One region of the Streptomyces sp. NPDC048434 genome, then DNA from elsewhere that is predicted to be linked to it. Evidence: riboswitches for the same ligand, from Rfam matches in the RefSeq annotation. Region 1 holds a riboswitch; the other holds the start of a gene.

Region 1 (3,636 bases):
AGCGACAGGGCGTCGATCATCGCCTCGGCGCGGTCGCCGATGCCGCGCTTGGGGACGTTCAGGATGCGGCGGAGCGGGACGGTGTCCTCGGGGTTGGCGAGCACCCGCAGATACGCGAGGACGTCGCGGACCTCCTTGCGCTCGTAGAAGCGCACCCCGCCGACGACCTTGTAGGGCAGCCCGACCCGGATGAAGATCTCTTCGAAGACACGGGACTGGGCGTTGGTGCGGTAGAAGACGGCGACCTCGCCGGCCTTGGCGTCTCCGGCGTCCGTGAGCCGGTCGATCTCGTCGGCGACGAACTGCGCCTCGTCGTGCTCGGTGTCGGCGACATAGCCGGTGATCTTGGGGCCGGCACCGGCGTCCGTCCACAGGTTCTTGGGGCGGCGGTTCTCGTTGCGCTCGATGACCGCGTTGGCGGCGGAGAGGATCGTCTGCGAAGAGCGGTAGTTCTGCTCCAGCAGGATCGTCGTCGCGTCCGGATAGTCCTCCTCGAACTGGAGGATGTTGCGGATCGTGGCACCGCGGAAGGCGTAGATCGACTGGTCGGCGTCACCGACGACGCACAGCTCGGCGGCGGATACGGCGGGGCCGACCAGCTCGCGGACCAGGGTGTACTGGGCGTGGTTGGTGTCCTGGTACTCGTCGACGAGGACATGGCGGAAGCGGCGGCGGTAGTGCTCGGCGACATCCGGGAAGGCCTGGAGCAGATTGACCGTCGTCATGATGATGTCGTCGAAGTCCAGGGCGTTGGCCTCGCGCAGCCGCGCCTGGTACATCGCGTACGCCTCGGCCAGGGTCTTCTCGAAACCGTCGGCCGCCGTCCCGGCGAAGGTCTCCTCGTCGATGAGCTCGTTCTTGAGGTTGGAGATCTTCGCGCTGAAGGACTTGGGCGGGTAGCGCTTGGGGTCCAGGTCCAGATCGCGGCAGACCAGGGCCATCAGGCGCTTGGAGTCGGCGGCGTCGTAGATCGAGAAGGAGGATGTGAAGCCCAGCTTCTTGGACTCGCGGCGCAGTATGCGTACGCAGGCGCTGTGGAAGGTGGAGACCCACATGGCGTTGGCCCGCGGGCCGACGAGCTCCTCGACGCGCTCCCTCATCTCGCCGGCGGCCTTGTTCGTGAACGTGATCGCGAGGATCTGGCCGGGGTGGACATGGCGCTCGGCGAGCAGATGCGCGATGCGGTGGGTGAGCACCCGGGTCTTGCCGGAGCCGGCGCCGGCGACGATCAGCAGCGGGCCGCCGGTGTGCACCACGGCGGCCTTCTGCTCGTCGTTGAGCCCCTCCAGCAGCGTCGCCGGATCGAGGGCGGGACGGGCGGCGCCGTCGCGGTAGTACGCCTCTCTGGGCGGGGGCGCGTCGAACTTCCCGCCGAAGAGGTCGGCGGGGATCTCCTCCGGGGCCGGACCGTGCTCGTCCTCGGGAGGCGGCGGGTGCTCCTCGCCCTTGTGGCCGAGGTCCGCCAGGAAACTGTCGTCAAAGAGGCTGCTCATCGCCCACCGAGTCTAGGCCGCCGCACTGACAGTCCGCCGCGGAGTAGCCCATTGTCTGCCGCTTGCGGGGCGAGGCGTGGCACCGCGGCAGGTCAGGTGGCCGGGACCGTCACAGATCGGTCGGCGGCTCGTCTACCCGAATCCGACATCTGCCACAACAACCCCCGCATCGCGTTCAGGTCACGAAAAGGTTTCGGGCATATCGAACATCAGCCTTCACAGGAGCCACACGAGTTGGCTAACGTCCTCGCTCAGGCAGCCCGCCTCCCCGTGGACGACAGCGTCCGCACGGGCCGCCCACGCCGAGTCCGGCCCTGCCCTCAGGCACCCGGAGCCGGGGACCCACCAGCACCACCGGGGTGAATCGATCCGGACAGCCGTCGCCAGCGGACGTCCGGACCGTAGGGCAAGCCTTCCGTCAGCGACACCGCCCGAACCCGACAGCTAACCCGGTAGGCGGTCCACGGAAGGAGTCGCCGGCCTTGGCGTCGCATCGCAAGCCGCGCACCAGCATTCTCGCCTCACCCGGAGGCCGACGTACGGCCGTCGGGCTCACCACTGCCGCCCTCGCCTCGGCCACACTGCTCTCGCAGTCCGCCGACGCGGCCCCCAGGGCGCCCAAGCCGACCGTCGAAGAGGTCAAGCAGAAGGTCGACGGCCTCTACCGCCAGGCCGAGGTGGCCACCCAGAAGTACAACGCCGCCAAGGAGCACGCCGACACACAGCGCCACACCGTGGACGGCCTGCTCGACGCCGCCGCCAAGCGTGCCGAGAAGATGAACGAGTCCCGGCGCCAGTTGGGGACCTTCGCCTCGGCGCAGTACCGCACCGGCGGCATGAACCCGACGGCGCAGCTGATACTCGCCAAGGATCCGCAGCAGTTCGTCGACCGCAGTCACCTCATGGAGCGGCTCACCGGCCGGCAGAAGCAGGCCGTCACCGACTACCAGGAGGAGCAGGCGGCGGCCGCCCGGCAGCGCGCCGAGGCGACCCGCAGTCTGGAGCGGCTGCAGACGTCGCAGACCTCCCTCAAGGAGTCCAAGCGGTCCGTGCAGCAAAAGCTGGCCGAGGCCCGGCAGCTGCTCTCCCGGCTGACCGCCCAGGAGAAGGCGCGGCTCGCGGAGCTGGAGCGCCGGAAGGAGGCGGCGGCCAAGCGCAAGGCCGAGGAGGAGGCGCGCAAGCAGCAGGAGCGCGAGCGCCAGCGGCAGCACGACGGCGGCGGCTCGGCCGGCGGACAGACCGGCGGCGGTGCGGACGACGGCGGCTCGACCGGCGGTTCCACCTCCGCCAAGGCCGACAAGGCGCTCGCCTTCGCCCGCTCCCAGATGGGCAAGCCGTACGTCTGGGGCGCGACCGGCCCCAGCTCCTACGACTGCTCGGGCCTGACGCAGGCCGCGTGGAAGGCCGCCGGTGTCAGTCTGCCGCGGACCACCTGGGACCAGGTCAAGGTCGGCCAGCGAATCGCCACCAAGGACCTCAAGCCCGGTGACCTGGTCTTCTTCTACGACGACATCAGCCACGTGGGCATGTACATAGGCGGCGGCAAGATGATCCACGCGCCGCACCCGGGCGCCAACGTCCGCGAAGAGTCCATCTACTACATGCCGATCTACGGGAGCGTCCGCCCAGGCTGAGACCCGGCCGCGCTCCCCCGGACCACCCCCCACGGCCACCCCCACACGCCACCGCGCGGCCGTCGCCTCCGGATTCGGAGTGCGATGACCGCGCGGTGTGCCGTGGAGGGGGCCTTCCCGGCCCACGGGGGAGCCTTCTACCCGGCCCGTGGAGCCCTGTTCCCGGGCGGACCGCCGCTCCGCTCAGGTCCAGAGCACGGCGATGAAGATGTTGGCCACCGTCAGCGCACCGACCGCGCCGAAGAGCGGCTTGGCGACCGTCTCCTCGTCCCGCTTGACGTAGACCAGCGCCAGGATGACCACCAGAACGGCCATCTTGATGCCGATCTTGATGTTGTTGAGGCTGTGGCCCGCGGCCTGGTCGAGGCCGACCAGCACGATGCCGGTGACCAGCATCGTCAGCGCGCCGTGCAGCATCGCCGGCACAAACCGGGCGGTGCCCGCGCTCATCGCCTTCATCTGGGTCAGAAAGCCGCCCAGCAGGGAGGCGATGCCGATGATGTGCAGGC
Region 2 (3,636 bases), on a different contig from region 1:
GCCCTGACCAGCAACAAGGTCAAAAGTGACAGAGAGTCAGCCGTGTGACCTTTACGTGATCTGCACTACACCGACTTGTGACTACCCGTGACCCCGGCTACCTTTCGACCGACGATCGACGGGCTTCACTCGATCGGCCGAAGCGGTGATGTGGGGGACCGGTGTAACGGTGTGCCTCGTGCGCGTCGGCCGGCCGGGTAACCGTCGAGCAGCTCGAAGAGCTCGTCGTACAACTCAACCGCCGCGCGAAAGGCATCCGCATGCGTTCCGGGAACGGCCGACACCGGCGCCCCCGTCAAGCACCGGCCATCTTTGTCACGGCGGGCGTGACCGGCGCCGGTATTGCCCTGCCACTGCTCGGCGCGAGCGGTGCTCACGCCGCCGACACCGCCACCTGGGACAAGGTCGCCCAGTGTGAGAGCGGCGGCGTCTGGAGCGCGGCTTCGGGCAACGGCTACTACGGCGGGCTGCAGCTCACCCAGGAGATGTGGGACGACTACGGCGGCGCGGCCTACGCCTCGCGCCCCGACCTCGCCAGCCGCTCCCAGCAGATCGCGGTGGCCGAATCGATCCTCGACCACCGCGGCCCGGAGAACTGGTCGAGCTGCGCGGTGAGCGCCGGTCTGACCAAGGACGGGCGCGCGCCGGAGGTCGACCCGGGCAGCACCGCCACCCCCTCGCCCGCCCCGTCGGACGCCGACGGCTCCTCGGACCCCTGGGACCCGTCCGATGCGTCCGGCACGCACGACGGCTCGGACTCCGCCGGCACGCACGACGAGCCCGGCGACGAGCAGTCCGATCCGGCGCCCTCACCCGATGCCCCGGACTCCGCCGGCTCCGGCGACGCGTCCACCGACCCGGAGCCGTCCGACTCGGCGACGCCGGGCAAGGGGGACGACGACCCGTCGCAGTCCGCCGACCCGTCCGACGACGGCAGCCGCACGGACACGACCGGCACGCCGCAGGAGAAGCCCGCGAAGGGCAAGCACCGCGGTGATTCGGGCGACGAGGGTGACGACGACGGCGGCAGGTCCTCCGGCCGGCATGCCTCACGCGGCGACGAGGCGCGCACCGGCCCGGCGGGCGACGGCGACTACACCGTGCGCCCGGGTGACACGCTGTCAGCCATCGCCTCGGCCCACCGGCTGCCCGGCGGCTGGCCCGCGCTCTACGACCACAACGAGGGCGTCGTCGGCTCCGACGCGGACCTGATCAAGCCGGGCCAACTGCTTGATCTCGGGCACACGGCGGGGTAATTCGCCGCCCTTCGCCCGCTTTTGGGAAAGTGAGACAAGGCTCTCGTTGACCGTGGTGAACCCCGGTTCGTCCCGCTCGGCAAACCGGGGTTCACCTGCGGGTATGTGACCCACCCGTGATCAAAAACGGCCAACTTGGTTCAGATGGTGGGGTTTGAACCCCAAGGGGATTACTGCTTAACGTCAGGACCGCTCGCCCAAAGCGGGCCCTTCGATCACACGCCGAATCCTGCCGGTGATCGGAGGCAGTTGACGCGCAAGCGCCGAAGGCAGGAGCGGGGGACCCAAGGTAAGTGCCGGCCCCACCCGTGAAAGCGGGTCAACCGGCTTGGGGTGAAGCCACGTGCGCCACGCGCACGAGGCCGGGCGATTCTCACAGCCCGAACCCGACAGCTCACCTCGTAGGCGTCGGTGAGGAAACGAACGAACCATGCTGATCATCAAGGGCAAGCACCGTCGTCCGTCCAAGGCCGTCCGCGTCGCCACCCTCGCCGGCATCGCCGGCGCTGCCGTGGCCGTCCCGCTGATGGGCGCCACCTCCGCCTCCGCCGCCTCCGTCGGCACCTGGGACAAGGTCGCCCAGTGCGAGTCCGGCGGCAACTGGTCGATCAACACCGGTAACGGCTACTACGGTGGCCTGCAGTTCTCCAACTCCAGCTGGGCCGCCGCCGGCGGCACCCAGTACGCGGCGCGCGCCGACCTGGCCAGCAAGTCCCAGCAGATCGCCGCCGCCGAGAAGCTCCTCGCCATCCAGGGCCCGGGCGCCTGGTCCTGCGCCGGTGCCGGCAACCTGACCGCCGGTGGCCCCGCCGCCGACGTCGACACCTCGGGCTCCGCGCAGACCAAGTCCGCGCCCCAGAAGGACGAGGGCTCCGCCAAGACCGAGGCCAAGAAGGCCCCGGCCGCTCCCGAGCAGCACGCCTCGCGCTCCACCGAGCGCAAGTCCATGGGCCACGGCAACTACACCGTCAAGGCGGGCGACACCCTCGCCAAGATCGCCAAGGCGCACGGTGCCGACTGGAAGTCCGTCTACAAGGCCAACAAGTCGGTCATCGGCGGCAACCCGAACCTGATCTTCCCGGGCCAGAAGCTCAACGTCTGAGTCCACCCCTCAGCGGGAATCCGGCGGGCTCGAGCGGCGGGCCCCCTTCCTCGGTGAGACCGCCCCGCCCGGCGCGCCCTTCCCCCCAGCGCGCCGCGGCGGGGCTTCTCGTTGCCCGGCCGCGCCCGGGTCGCACCCATAGCGGCCGCACACGGTAACCGGTTCCGTTCCGCGTTTCTCCCGTTCGGCGAACAATGCGCCCAAACATCCCGTGAACTGGGCTTTTGGGGAGCTTTCCGGGTCTTTCCATCCCACAGAGCGGGCCAAGGGCAAGCGGACGTGCCCGGGGCCGTTAGGCTCGTGCTGCAGACTCCAGACACCCACGAAGGAGACAACGTGCCGTCCATCGACGTCGTCGTAGCCCGCGAAATTCTCGACTCGCGAGGTAATCCCACGGTCGAGGTCGAGGTCGGCCTCGACGACGGCAGCACGGGCCGTGCCGCCGTGCCGTCCGGCGCCTCGACCGGCGCCTTCGAGGCCATCGAGCTTCGCGACGGCGACCCGAACCGCTACCTCGGCAAGGGTGTGGAGAAGGCCGTCCTGGCCGTCATCGAGCAGATCGGCCCGGAGCTCGTCGGCTACGACGCGACCGAGCAGCGGCTGATCGACCAGGCCATGTTCGACCTGGACGCCACCGACAACAAGGGCTCGCTCGGCGCCAACGCCATCCTCGGCGTCTCCCTCGCCGTCGCGCACGCCGCCTCCGAGGCCAGCGACCTCCCGCTGTTCCGCTACCTCGGTGGCCCGAACGCGCACGTCCTGCCCGTGCCGATGATGAACATCCTGAACGGCGGCTCGCACGCCGACTCCAATGTGGACATCCAGGAGTTCATGATCGCCCCGATCGGTGCGGAGTCCTTCTCCGAGGGGCTGCGCTGGGGCGCCGAGGTCTACCACACCCTCAAGAAGGTCCTGAAGGAGCGCGGTCTGTCCACGGGCCTCGGTGACGAGGGCGGCTTCGCCCCGAACCTGGGCTCCAACCGCGAGGCCCTCGACCTCATCCTCGAGGCCGTCAAGCAGGCCGGTTACGCCCCCGGCCAGGACATCGCGCTCGCGCTGGACGTCGCCGCCTCCGAGTTCTACAAGGACGGCAAGTACCAGTTCGAGGGCAAGGACCGCTCGGCCGCCGAGATGACCGAGTACTACGAGGAGCTGGTGGCGGCCTACCCGCTGGTCTCCATCGAGGACCCGCTGTACGAGGACGACTGGGCCGGCTGGAAGGTCATCACCGACAAGCTCGGCGCCAAGGTCCAGCTCGTCGGCGACGACCTGTTCGTC

Evidence for each region. A riboswitch is a leader RNA that binds a small molecule or an ion and turns the genes downstream of it on or off. The one in region 1 is predicted to bind cyclic di-AMP.
Region 2: another riboswitch for cyclic di-AMP. It lies ahead of ACGFWI_RS25360 (transglycosylase family protein); the one in region 1 lies ahead of ACGFWI_RS16050 (NlpC/P60 family protein).

Annotation. Positions count from the first base shown of each region.
Region 1 is NZ_JBICXQ010000012.1:27,551-31,186, reverse strand. Features, by position in the region: gene pcrA (DNA helicase PcrA) at 1-1,493, opposite strand, end outside; cyclic di-AMP (ydaO/yuaA leader) riboswitch at 1,784-1,968, shown strand; gene ACGFWI_RS16050 (NlpC/P60 family protein) at 1,976-3,127, shown strand; gene ACGFWI_RS16045 (hypothetical protein) at 3,311-3,636, opposite strand, start outside.
Region 2 is NZ_JBICXQ010000022.1:137,039-140,674, reverse strand. Features, by position in the region: gene ACGFWI_RS25370 (cytochrome P450) at 1-7, shown strand, start outside; gene ACGFWI_RS25365 (transglycosylase family protein) at 261-1,256, shown strand; cyclic di-AMP (ydaO/yuaA leader) riboswitch at 1,467-1,679, shown strand; gene ACGFWI_RS25360 (transglycosylase family protein) at 1,687-2,358, shown strand; gene eno (phosphopyruvate hydratase) at 2,695-3,636, shown strand, end outside.